DNA from 4 places in the Litorivicinus lipolyticus genome. Region 1 is predicted to be linked to each of the others. Evidence: predicted binding sites of a transcription regulator. Region 1 holds the regulator's gene; each other region holds the start of a gene.

Evidence for each region. The regulator sigma-54, encoded in region 1, starts transcription at its own class of promoters, with help from an activator protein. The targets are predictions, from matches to a motif close to TGGCACNNNNNTTGCTNT.
Region 2: the regulator sigma-54 is predicted to act here: its motif matches at 1,319-1,336, upstream of glnA (glutamate--ammonia ligase).
Region 3: the regulator sigma-54 is predicted to act here: its motif matches at 1,335-1,352, upstream of GH975_RS09430 (ammonium transporter).
Region 4: the regulator sigma-54 is predicted to act here: its motif matches at 1,945-1,962, upstream of GH975_RS03030 (urease accessory protein UreD).

The regions. Positions count from the first base shown of each region.
Region 1 is NZ_CP045871.1:2,066,154-2,069,360, reverse strand. Features, by position in the region: gene GH975_RS10555 (PTS sugar transporter subunit IIA) at 1-205, opposite strand, end outside; gene hpf (ribosome hibernation-promoting factor, HPF/YfiA family) at 260-562, opposite strand; gene GH975_RS10545 (RNA polymerase factor sigma-54) at 665-2,113, opposite strand; gene lptB (LPS export ABC transporter ATP-binding protein) at 2,157-2,888, opposite strand; gene lptA (lipopolysaccharide transport periplasmic protein LptA) at 2,885-3,207, opposite strand, start outside.
Region 2 is NZ_CP045871.1:2,313,172-2,316,378, forward strand. Features, by position in the region: gene typA (translational GTPase TypA) at 1-1,120, opposite strand, end outside; gene glnA (glutamate--ammonia ligase) at 1,406-2,812, shown strand; gene glnL (nitrogen regulation protein NR(II)) at 2,907-3,207, shown strand, end outside.
Region 3 is NZ_CP045871.1:1,864,339-1,867,545, reverse strand. Features, by position in the region: gene GH975_RS09430 (ammonium transporter) at 1-1,198, opposite strand, end outside; gene GH975_RS09425 (LysR family transcriptional regulator) at 1,423-2,322, shown strand; gene GH975_RS09420 (tRNA-queuosine alpha-mannosyltransferase domain-containing protein) at 2,326-3,207, shown strand, end outside.
Region 4 is NZ_CP045871.1:590,638-593,844, forward strand. Features, by position in the region: gene ureC (urease subunit alpha) at 1-435, opposite strand, end outside; gene GH975_RS03020 (urease subunit beta) at 432-755, opposite strand; gene ureA (urease subunit gamma) at 764-1,066, opposite strand; gene GH975_RS03030 (urease accessory protein UreD) at 1,075-1,911, opposite strand; gene GH975_RS03035 (hypothetical protein) at 2,037-2,468, opposite strand; gene GH975_RS03040 (flavin reductase family protein) at 2,594-3,207, shown strand, end outside.

The sequences.
Region 1 (3,207 bases):
CGGCAATGCCCTGGCCAATGCCGGTGCTGCCCAAGCGCTCGCGCGCCTGCAGGCCGTCCATCAGTAACTCGGCTTGGTGGTCATCACAATTTAGGGTTTCGGAAATTTGAACGGCAGCCAGTTCCAGTGAGCGCTTTTTACTTTTGACGGCAAATTGCGGATGGACCTGTGTAGGTAGCAAATAGTCAGAGAGAGATTGGTTCAAAAAAGAACTCCGGTGGGGCATTCATTGACCCACCGGATTGTAGCCGTGTTCGGGCTATGCCGCACCTTGCTTTCGTGCGACGTTCTTCTCTTTATGTTTAAGGACTTGTCGGTCGAGCTTGTCGGTCATCAGGTCGATCGACGCATACATGTCGTCGTTTTCCGACAGCGCATGTAAATCGGCCCCGGCAACATGGATCGACCCCTCGGCAATTTGGCGTGTTTTCTCGACCCGCAGCACCACTTCGATTCGGGTGATGGTGTCAGAGTGTCGGGTCAGTCGATCGAATTTGGATTGGACGTAGTCGCGAATGGCGTCGGTGATTTCGAGATGTTGCCCGCTGATACTGATGTGCATGTGCAGCTCCTTAACATTCTTATCGTGGTCGATGAATATCGACTAATTTACCCTACTCCGGTTGAACCGAGCTGACCAGTCCCTGGGGTCCGATGTGTTCCGTTACGCGAACTGCTTGCGCTCGCTGGAACCTGCAATGCCCATGCCTTCACGGTATTTGGCAACTGTGCGCCGGGCGACTGTGTAGCCTTCCTCGCCCAGCAACGCCGTCAGTTTTGAATCCGACAGCGGTTTGGTCCGAGGTTCGGCCGCGACCAGGCGTTTGATGACCGCGCGAATGGCGGTTGAGCTGGCCGCTTCGGAGCCGTCGGCGGAGGCCAGCTGCGACGAGAAAAAGAACTTCAGCTCGAACAGACCCTTGGGAGTCAGCACAAACTTTTGCGTGGTTGCGCGCGACACCGTGCTTTCGTGCATGTCGATTTGACGGGCGATGTCGGCCAGGATTAGCGGGCGCATGGACTCTTCGCCGTGCTCCAAAAACTCCAGTTGCTCGGCCATAATTGTGCGACCGACTTTAAGCAGCGTGTCATAGCGGCTTTCGACCGATTTGATTAGCCACTTGGCCTCGCGGGTTTGCGCTTTGATGTAGTTTTTGGAGTCGTCGTCCAGGTGCTCGACCAAGTCGCTGTAGGTGCGGTTGAGGTACAACCGCGGCACGGCCTCGGCATTCAGCTCGACGCGCCACAGGGTGTTGACCTTGCGCACCACCAAATCTGGAATGACATAGTCGGTATCACTTGAGCCAATCGCGCTGCCGGGGCGCGGCGACAGGGTTTTGATCAGGCTGAGGGCTTCGTGGACTTCGGACTTGTCGACGCCCAAGCCGCGGCTGATGCTGGTCAAATCGCGCTTGGCCAGAGCCTCAAAACGTTCGTCGATGATGCGGATCGCGGTCTCGCGGGCATCAACGGAGTCGCCCAGTTGGCGCAGTTGAATGCGCAGGCATTCTTGGACGTCGCGGGCGCCAATGCCGGGCGGGTCAAGGTGGTGGATTTGCTTCAATACGACCGCCACTTCATCGACTTCGGCGATATCGTCTAGTTCATCCGCCGTCGCTTCGCAGATGGTCTCTAGGCTTTCGCGCAGGTAACCGGCGTCGTCGATGCCGTCAACCAGGGCAATAAACAGCACCTGGTCACGCGGTGTCAGGTGCAGCTGCCACATTTGGTCCAGGAGGTGTTGGTGCAAGGTGACGGGCGCGCTGGAGCGGGCTTCAAATTCGGGCAGCCCTTCGATCGAGCTGGAGTTGTTAACGAAGGTGTCTTCCCAGCGCGAGTCCATGGCGTCGTTGTCGCCAAGGTTATCGGTTTGGCTGACCAGTTCGTCGACACTTTTTTCGCTGGCATCGGGCTGTTCGGTGATGCTGTCGCTATCCGGCGCGGCGGCTAAGCCTTCGTCGTCTTCGCGTTCCAGCAACGGGTTTTCGTCCAACGCTTGTTGAATTTCTTGCTGCAGTTCCAGCGTCGACAGCTGCAGCATGCGGATGGCTTGCTGCAGTTGTGGCGTCATCGCCAACTGTTGGCCCATCTTTAGCTGTAGAGATTGCTTCATGCGTTACCCCGTATCCGGTACCGACTATAGCCCAGATTTTGGCCTACATGCGAAATTCGTGCCCTAAATAGACCTGTCGTACGGTCTCGTTGGCCAGTAAGTCTTGGGGGCTGCCTTGGGCGAGCAAGGATCCGTCGCTGACGATGTAACCGCGATCGCACAGGTCGAGCGTTTCGCGCACGTTGTGATCGGTGATCAGGACGCCGATATCGCGTGCCGCCAACCCTCGGACCAGGCGTTTGATGTCGCTCACCGAGATCGGGTCGACCCCAGCAAAGGGTTCGTCCAGCAACACGTAGGCGGGGTCCATGGCCAGCGCACGGGCGATTTCGACGCGCCGCCGCTCGCCGCCGGATAGGGCCTGGCCGAGGCTGTCGGCGACGTGTTCGAGGTGGAACTCGGCCAGCAAGGCGTCGGCTTTTTGCTGGCGCTGGCGCTTATCCAAGTCGCGGCGTAATTCCAGTACCGCCAACAAGTTGTCGCGACTGGACAGTCGTCGAAAAATGCTGGCTTCCTGCGCCAGATAACCCAGCCCGCGCTGGGAGCGTCGGTGCATGGGTTGGCGGCTGACGTCTTGGCCGTCGATAGTGACCGCACCGCTGTCGGCTTTAACCAAGCCGACAATCATGTAAAACGAGGTCGTTTTGCCGGCGCCATTGGGACCCAGCAAGCCGACAATCTCGCCCGGTTCGACGCGCACCGACATGTCTTTGACGACTTGACGTTTGCCGTAGCGCTTAGCCAGACCGCTGGCTGTCAGTGCACGCTCAGTCACGAATTGTTGGGTGTCAGGGTCATTTGCACGCGCTCGCCGCTGCCCTGGCTGCTGGCTTCAAGGGTGCCCTTGGCTTGGCGGTAGATGACCGACTCGCCAATTACGGTGTTGGTTGACTGGGTCAACTCCGCGTCGCCGGTCAGGACCATAATCTGGTCGGTCAGGGTCCAGTCGATGGTGCTGGCAATGCCTTTGACTGGACCTTGTTCGACGTTTGGGGTGTCAGCAAAAATTGCTGGGCTGCCAGTGGCGGTCATGCTGTCGACCTGACCATTGATCAGCTTCGCGGTCAGTCGCGCCGCTTCAATGCGCAGTGCGC
Region 2 (3,207 bases), 250 kb from region 1:
GCAGGGTTTCAATCAGCACTGACAGGTGCAATTCACCACGCCCGGCGACTTCGAACTGGTCGGGGCTGGCGCCCTGCTCAACGCGCAGCGCAACGTTGTGGATCAGTTCCTGCTCCAAGCGGTCTTTAATGTTTCGGCTGGTCAGGTACTTGCCGTCTTTGCCGGCGAAGGGTGAGTTGTTGACCTGGAAGGTCATGCTCACGGTCGGCTCGTCAACGGTCAGCGGCGGCAATTGCTCGACGTGATCCGGATCACACAGGGTCTCGGAGATGTCGAGCTTTTCCATGCCGGTGACACGTACGATGTCGCCCGCTTCCGCTTCGTTGAGTTCGACCTGGGTCAAACCGTGGAAACCAAAGATCTTCAGGACGCGGCCCTTGCGGGTTTTGCCGTCGTTGTTGATCGCGATCACCGGCTTGTTGGCGGGCAATTTACCGCGGGTGACACGGCCGACACCGATCACGCCTAAATAGCTAGAGTAGTCCAACGCCGAAATCTGCATTTGGAAGGGGCCTTCAGAATCGACCTGGGGCGCCTTAACGTTGTCGACGATGGCCTGCAGGATCGGCTCCATGCTTTCTTGCAAGTCGTCCGGATCACTGCCTGACAGACCGTTAATCGCACTACAAAATACGATCGGGAAATCCAGTTGTTCGTCGGTTGCGCCCAGCTTGTCAAACAAGTCGAAGACTTGGTCGACCGCCCAGTGGGGGCGTGCGCCGGTGCGGTCAACCTTGTTAATGATGACGATCGGGTTCAGGCCCTGGTCGAATGCTTTCTGGGTGACGAAACGCGTCTGGGGCATCGGGCCTTCAGCTGCGTCAACCACCAACAATACCGAGTCGACCATCGACAGTACGCGCTCTACTTCGCCGCCAAAGTCAGCGTGGCCGGGGGTGTCGACGATGTTGATGCGGTAATCGCCCCAACGCAGGCCGGTGTTCTTGGCCAAGATGGTAATGCCGCGCTCTTTTTCCTGGTCGTTTGAATCCATGACGCGCTCAGCGTCCTGGTCCTTACGCTCCAGCGTGCCTGAGGCCTGCAATAGCTTGTCTACCAAGGTAGTTTTACCGTGGTCAACGTGGGCAATAATGGCGATGTTACGTAGGTTTTCGATCACAAGGGCTCCTCCTGAGGCGCGCGAGTATATAGGAAGCACAGAACGCTTTCTGAATTAAATTTAAGACTGAGACATGGGCGACTACGCCACACCATGCCGCGCACCAACATTGTGCGCCCGCACACTACCTTGCACTGCTCCGGTGCGCTATTCTCTGCCGCACGCGCCGAAAAGCCCCATCTTAGGGCGCGCCAAAGGTGGCATAGGGTTTGCTTTGTTCTGACAAGGCGCCCTGCGCTGACCTAAAAACACGCGACGGCCTAGGGCCAAAATTTGGAGACAACGATGTCACAGAACACGCTGAAGTTGATTCAGGAAAGCGAAGCCAAGTGGGTTGATTTGCGATTCACCGACCCGCGCGGTAAAGAACAACACGTTACATTCCCCGCCGGCGCAATCGACGAAGACTTCTTCGAAGACGGCGCGATGTTTGACGGCTCGTCAATCGCCGGCTGGAAGGCGATCAACGAATCAGACATGATTTTGAAGCCCGACGACACCAAACCCTTCCTGGACCCCTTCACTGACGAGATCACTGTGATCTTGCGTTGCGATATCATCGAGCCGACCACCATGTCTGGCTACGAGCGCGACCCGCGCAGCGTTGCTCGCCGCGCCGAAGAGTACCTGATCAGCACCGGCATCGCCGACACTTCCTACTTTGGCCCCGAGCCCGAGTTCTTTGTGTTTGACGACGTCAAATGGAAGGCCGACATCTCAGGCGCCATGTACCAGTTTGATTCAGTCGAAGCGTCATGGAATTCCGACACCGACTACGAAGACGGCAACATGGGTCACCGTCCCGGCATCAAAGGCGGCTACTTCCCCGTGGCACCGGTCGACAGCTTTATGGACCTGCGCACCGCGGCCTGTGAAGTCCTTCAAGACATCGGCCAAATCGTTGAGCTGCACCACCACGAAGTGGCGACTGCGGGCCAAAACGAAATCGGCGTTCAGTTCAACACGCTGACGCTGAAGGCGGACGAAGTCCAGGAACTGAAATACGTCGTTCATAATGTCGCGCACGCCTACGGCAAAACGTCGACCTTCATGCCCAAGCCCCTGGTTGGCGACAACGGATCGGGCATGCACGTGCACCAGTCACTGGCTAAAGATGGCGTTAACATCTTCGCCGGCGATGCCTACGCAGGCCTGTCTGAAACTGCCCTGTTCTACATCGGTGGCATCATCAAGCACGCCCGCGCACTGAACGCGTTCACCAACGCCTCGACCAACAGCTACAAGCGTTTGGTTCCGGGCTTCGAAGCCCCGGTGATGCTGGCTTACTCGGCCCGTAACCGTTCGGCGTCGATCCGCATCCCGTTCGTCAACAACCCTAAAGGCAAGCGTGTCGAAGTGCGTTTCCCCGATTGCACCGCCAACCCTTACCTGGCGTTCTCCGCCATGTTGATGGCCGGCCTTGACGGCATCCAAAACAAGATCCACCCCGGCGATTCGGCCGACAAAGACCTGTATGACCTGCCGCCCGAAGAAGCCGCAGCGATCCCCACGGTTTGCTCTAGCTTGGAACAAGCGCTGGAAGCACTGGACGCCGATCGCGGCTTCCTGAAAGCCGGTGGCGTCTTCACCGACGACATGATCGACGGCTACATCGCACTGAAAATGGAAGAAGTGGAGCGCTTGAACAGCACCACTCACCCCGTTGAAGTGGGCATGTACTACAGCTGCTAGTGACCTGGGCCTTCGGGCCTGGCGTTAGCACAGGGAAAGCCCCGGTATTCCCGGGGCTTTTTTGATTGGGTCATTCACTTGTCAGGAGTCCGGTTTGCTCTCATCCACACAATCGCAGTCCATCCTGGAATCACTGTCCAGTGCCGTTTTGGTCATCGACTCGCGCCTGCACGTGGTCTTTGCCAACAACAGTGCCCAGCAACTGTTGGGCAAAAGTGAGCGCGGCCTCTACGAACACAGCATTACGGATTGGCTAGGCCGCGGCCTGGTCCGCGATCTAGCCAATACGTTAAGCAGCGGCCAGGGCTTTACCCGTCGCGAAACACCATTAACGGTTGACCAGCGCGAATTGGCGGTGGATTTAAGCGCCAGTCGTCTCAGCGATTCGTTCGGCG
Region 3 (3,207 bases), 200 kb from region 1:
GGTTGGCCTTAATCTTGTGGATCGATAAATCCGCGCCGTTGAATTCTTGCTCTTGGTCCAGTCGCAGGCCGACGGTTTTATACAGCGTGCCGTAGACCACCGTGCCGCCGATTAAGGCCACTGCAACGCCGCTTAGTGTGCCAACAATTTGCGCGCCTAGGGTGACTCCACCCAGCCCACCTAGAGCCTCCAGGCCGAAAATCCCGGCGGCGATACCGCCCCAAACGCCGCACAAACCGTGCAACGGCCAGACGCCCAAAACGTCGTCGAGCGCCTTGCGGCTTTGGCCCCAGGTAAACAGAAACACAAACAGGCCGCCGGCGACCAGGCCGGTCGCCAGTGCGCCGATGGGGTGCATAATGTCCGATCCCGCACAAATCGCGACCAAGCCTGCAAGCGGTCCGTTATGGATGAACCCCGGGTCGTTTTTGCCAACGATCAAGGCTGCGAGGGTGCCGCCGACCATGGCCATTAAGCTGTTGACCGCCACTAAGCCTGAAATGCCGTCCATGGCCTGGGCACTCATGACGTTGAAACCAAACCAGCCGACGATCAGGATCCAGGCGCCAAGGGCCAAGAACGGGATGCTGGACGGTGCGAAGCTGACCAAGCGGCCGTCACGGAAACGACCGCGCCGGCTGCCCAAAAATAATACCGCCACCAGCGCCAGCCAGCCGCCCATGGCGTGGACCACAACCGAGCCCGCAAAATCATGGAAGGGCGCGCCGAAGCGAGCTTCCAGCCAGGCTTGGAAGCCAAGGTTGCCGTTCCAGATCAAGCCTTCAAAGAAGGGATACACCAGCGCAACCACGGTGACGTTGGCCATCATCATCGGCCAAAACGCAGCGCGTTCGGCGATGCCGCCACTGATAATGGCTGGAATGGCAGCGGCAAAGGTCAGCAAAAAGAAGAACTTGGTCAGCTCGTAGCCGTTATTAGCAATTAGGCTGTCGGCGGAGCCAAAAAAGTTGCTGCCGTAGGCGAGGCTGTAACCGACCGCAAAGTAGGCAATAGCCGAGGCGCCAAAGTCGGTCAGGATTTTAACCAGGGCGTTGACTTGGTTTTTGTGGCGCACGGTCCCGACTTCTAAAAAGGCGAAGCCGGCATGCATGAACAGCACGAGTATCGCCCCCATCAAAATAAAGAAGGTATCGGCGCTACTGGCGATCAGGTCCAGGCGGGTAGCTAAGGAGGCCATGTTGTCGGTCATTGTCATTCCTTGCGCACTGCAGAGGTGCGTTTTTATTCGATTTTCGGTTCGTTGCACTAAAATTGTGCGCTTTTAGGTCGTTACCAAACGCGCAGCCAGCTAAACGCCGCGTGTGCACCAAAACTAAGCGATTTCTGTGCCAGCTATGACCACCCTTGCGCTGAGCCGCAATGGCACCAATAACTAGACAAACTTCAGTCATTGGATCCGTTATGGAATATCTCGCCCGTTTGCCCCTGTTTGTTCGTGTGGTGCGCCTCGGCAGCTTCGCGGCGGTTGCGCGCGAGGTGGACATGACACCGTCCGCGGTTAGCAAGCAAATTCAGCGCCTGGAGAGCGAGCTGGGGGTGCGACTATTTCAGCGCACCACGCGTCAGTTGGCACTAACCGATGAGGGGCAGCGGTTTTATGAGCAGTCGTCGCCGTTGGTCGAGGGCTTACTCGAGGCCTCCGACCAGTTAAAGGAGCGCCAGTTGGCGCTGGTAGGCAAGTTGCGAGTCTCGGTCCCGGGGGCTCTACTTAACCACGGCATGTCAGACGCCTTCGCTGAATTCGCGTTGCAGCATCCGGCGTTGGAATTGCAGGTCGAGGCCAGCGAGCGTCTGGTCGATTTGTTACAAGACCATTTTGACATGGCGATTCGGATCGCTGCGCTCGAGGATTCGTCCTTGGTGGCGCGGCGTCTGGCGCCGGCGCCCATGTGGTTGGTAGCGTCACCGGACTTTGTTGCGGTGCACGGCACGCCGATCCACCCCGAGCAGTGGATCGGTGCGCCTATGGTCACTTACGCCGGCCATGGCCGCCAAGCGTTTCGATTCGAGGGGCCGGACGGGGCCGCGGATGTGCGTTTCCAAGGGCGCTTGCAGGGTGACAGCGATGCGTTTTTGTTGACGGCGGCGCGCCATCACCTGGGCTTTTGCATCGTGCCGGCATTCGCCGCTCAATCGGCGGTCAAGTCCGGGCAACTTGTGCGCCTGTTGGCAGACTGGACGTTACAGCCTGAGCGTAGCATTTGGGCGGTCTATCCTCATAGGCAGCACCTGCCCATTCGCACCCGTACTTTGATCGATCACTTGGTGGGCTGGTTTGACCGCAATGCCGAATTAGGATGAAGTATGAATCCCAGCCACGCGCGCGTTTTGGTGGTGTCAGCGTATGACGCCGACAGCCATCAGTATTGGTTCAATCGATTAACGGAAATGTACCCCGATGCGGCGTTTACGCGGATTGCACTGCCACCGGTTAACTATGCCTGGCGTCAGCGTGGCAACGCGTTGCGGCTGGCAGGTGAGTTTGAAACCCAACTCAGCGGCGATTACGACATGCTATGGGTAACCTCGGCGGTCGATTTGGCAACCCTGCGCGGACTGGTGCCGTGCCTAGCTAACCTGCCGACGCTGGTGTACTTCCACGAAAACCCGTTTGCCTATCCGGACGCGTCGCGACCCGGGCATGCCCTCGACGCCCAGCTGACCAGCCTATACACGGCGATGGCGGCGGACCGCTGTGTGTTCAATTCACGCCATAACCTGAGCTCGTTTTTGTCGGGGGTGGCGGCGCTGTTGGACAAATGCCCGGACGAAGTTCCGCCCGGTGTCGTTCAGTCGTTATTGGCAAAAAGTCAGGAAACGCCGGTGCCGCTGGCCGGGGATCTGTTTGGGCGCGAGATCGCGGAGCGCGATCGTCCTGGCATTCGAATCGCATGGAATCACCGCTGGGGCTTTGACAAAGGGCCGGAGCGTTTGCTGGCCTTCGCCAAGGCTCTGGATCGCTCGGACGTGGACGCCCAATTGATGCTGCTCGGGCACCGCTCGGACGTTGCCCCCGGTAGCCTGCGCGAGTTGCTCGACCACTACGGGCACCTGGTCAGCTTCAATGGTTTTGAAGACGATCGTGAAATGTACTGCGCCCGATTGGCTATGGCTGACGTGGTGTTATCGACCGCACGGCATGACTTTCAGGGGCTCTGCATCATGGAAGCGGTGGCCTTGGGCTGT
Region 4 (3,207 bases), 870 kb from region 1:
TTCTTCGATTTGCTGCGGACAAATAAAGTGGATGTGGGCATCGACGCCGCCGGCGGTCAGAATTTGACCCTCGCCGGCGATCACTTCGGTGCCGGGGCCGACGTCGATGTCGACGCCGGGTTGGATGTCGGGGTTGCCGGCTTTGCCGATGGCGTGGATTCGGCCGTCCTTGACCGCCACGTCGGCTTTGATAATGCCCCAATGATCGACAATCAGCGCGTTGGTGATGACCAAGTCCGGCGCCACTTCACGCCCGGACTGGCTTTGACCCATGCCGTCACGAATGACCTTGCCGCCGCCGAACTTAACTTCTTCGCCGTACACGGTTAGGTCTTTTTCAACTTTGAGCCACAGCTCCGTATCGGCTAGGCGAACGCGATCGCCGACCGTGGGTCCGAACATTTCTGCGTAGGCTTGGCGCGTCATCCGAGTCATGCGCTGTCTCCTTGATCCAACGGGCCCATGACCTTGCCTTGAAAGCCATAGACGGCGCGCTTGCCGGCCAGTGCAATCAGGCTGACACGTCGCGATTGGCCGGGCTCGAAGCGAATGGCGGTACCCGCGGCGATGTTCAGGCGCGTGCCGCGAGCTGCTTCGCGATCAAAGCGCAGGGCATCGTTGACTTCGAAAAAATGGTAGTGCGATCCGACCTGGATCGGCCGATCACCATGATTTTCAACACTGACGTCGCGCGTGCTGCGGCCAACATTCAGTTCGATGTCGCCACTGGCAACGCGAATTTCTCCGGGAATCATCGGCGTCCTCATACGATAGGGTCGTGAACGGTGACGAGCTTGGTGCCGTCGGGGAAGGTGGCTTCGACCTGGACGTCGTGGATCATGTTGGGGATGCCCTCCATGACGTCATTAACGGTTAGCAAAGTGCGGCCATAGTCCATCAGTTCCGCGACGCTGCGGCCGTCGCGGGCACCTTCTAATATTGCAGCACTAATAAAGGCGATAGCTTCGGGGTAGTTGAGTTTTAGACCGCGTGCCAACCGGCGCTCGGCCAGCAGGCCGGCCGTGAATAGCATCAGTTTGTCTTTTTCGCGGGGGGTTAATTCCATCAGAGTTCCTAGGTGTTCCAAATTCGAGGAGGGCAGGGCGCGCGGCCCAAAATGTTGGGGCGGAGGGCCTGCCACAATTCAGTCATGGCGCGCATGGCAGGCTCGGTGTGCGGGGCCAAGGCGCGAACAATCAGCACGTCGCCAATCAGCGTCGCGCCTATCGTCAGTCCGTCGCCGCCGCACTGGCGCGCCATCGCCAGGTCGTTTTCGTTGGCCGGTGTTGCAATTAGGGTGCTTTGGACCGGGAAATTGCGGTGATTGGCGGCCGGAAAGTGATAGCTTTGCGGCGTCAGGCTAAGCCGATCGCTGAGCACCAGTTGACCGCTAATGCGCAGGCGCAGGCGCGCATCGATGGCGCCGTAGTCAAAGTGTTCATTCATCACCGGTCGCCCGGCACAGTGGGTTTCCCAGCCGATAAAGCGAGCCCCGGCGGCGAGTGAAATGTGGGTGGTTTGGCGCGCATTGCATCCGGGGAAGTAGATGGCTTCCAGTGGTAACCATTCCAGCGACGCGCCGTTATTCACGGTGATGGTTTGGGTCAAGCTGGACGGTCGGTTGGCGCGGTAAAATTTGCCGGCACCGGGCGTTGTGACCAGCGCATGGGCATTGTCCGCGAGCGTGCAGTCAACGCTCAATTGGTCCCCACCTGCGATTCCGCCAGGTGGATGTAGCAGGTAGGTGTGGCAAACCGGGCCTTCGGGGTAGAGGCTGCGCTGGACGCTGAGGGGGCCTTGTCGCTGGCGGTGGACCAGGGCGGTGCGACCGTGACGCGCCTCAAACCCCAGCGACAGCCGTGCGACCCAGTCGTTGGCGGTTGAGGGAATCGGGCAGGCGAGGCTGGTCAATGGCGGATCCGTGATCAAGGTGTTTGATCGATGGTTGCGATATCTGTGCCAGTACGAGCGCACGAGAATGGGGCGTGCGCGGGAGAATTAGTGCGTCATATTGGTGCTTTTGGTGTTCCTTTTGGTCATTTTTGGTGCGCGCGTCGGTGCGTGCCAAAGGTGTCGTCGGCATGTAGCAGCAACGCCAAGGCGTGCAGTCCGGGTTGCGTTGGGCTGCCGATGCCGCGAATTAGGTCGCGATGAACACGGCGGCAGCGCAGGTGGCTGATTGCAGAGGGGTCCGTTAGGAACCACTCGCCGACGCGCTTGACTAGGGTGTCGATCAGTTCGGGCGCCAGATGGTAGCCGACCACCGTGCGCACCAGCACCACCGTGCCACGCAGGTCCGTGGCTTGGTACTGTTGTTGTTCGGCGACGCTAAGGTCTTGGGTGGCGAATTCCGCAGGGCAGGCAAAGGTGATGCTCAGTCGCCAACCGAAATGCGCCGTTGAGTCTTCTTCTGACCACCACCAGTTGGTGATTTCGGCCAGCCGTGGCGCGTGGTCGTGGTTGTGCATTGGCGTCCTCCCATGTTTGACCTATCCAGACTATCAACGGCAAGCGACTCAAGTGCCCCTGGGTTCACAGGTTGATGTTGCATTGGTTCCCATGTAAACCAAGGTCAAGTCACGGAGGCGCGTAAATGTATATACCGATTGAGGATGCCCGCACACAGTTGGGGCATGACCCATTTAAGGCCATCGTGGCGCCGCGTCCGATTGGTTGGATTTCGACGGTGTCGGCCGCCGGGATCGTCAATTTAGCGCCGTACAGCTTTTTTAATGCAGTCAGCGCCGACCCGGACATGTTGATGTTTTCCAGCGCCGGCGAAAAAGACACCCTCAACAACTGCAGGGCGACCGGCGAGTTTGTGTGCAATTTAGTGTCGCAGCCACTGCTTGAGCGCATGAGTCAATCGTCGGCGGCTGCAGATGCCCACATCAATGAGTTCGAGTTGGCGGATCTGGCCTCGGCGCCGTCATCGCGGGTGGCGCCGCCGCGCGTGGCCGACACCCCTGCAGCGCTTGAGTGCGTTGTGGTCGATGTGATCCGACTAACGGACCGGTACGGCTCCGCGACCCATAGCTGGATGACCATCGGTGAAGTGGTCGGTCTGTATATCAATCCGGATTATCTGACCTCGGACGGGCGCTTTGACACCGCCAAGGCGGCGGCCGTGGCGCGTTGCGGTTACCAAGATTATCAACTGGGTGGCGAGTTAGTTGAGTTGGCGAGGCCGGGACCGGGACCGGGACG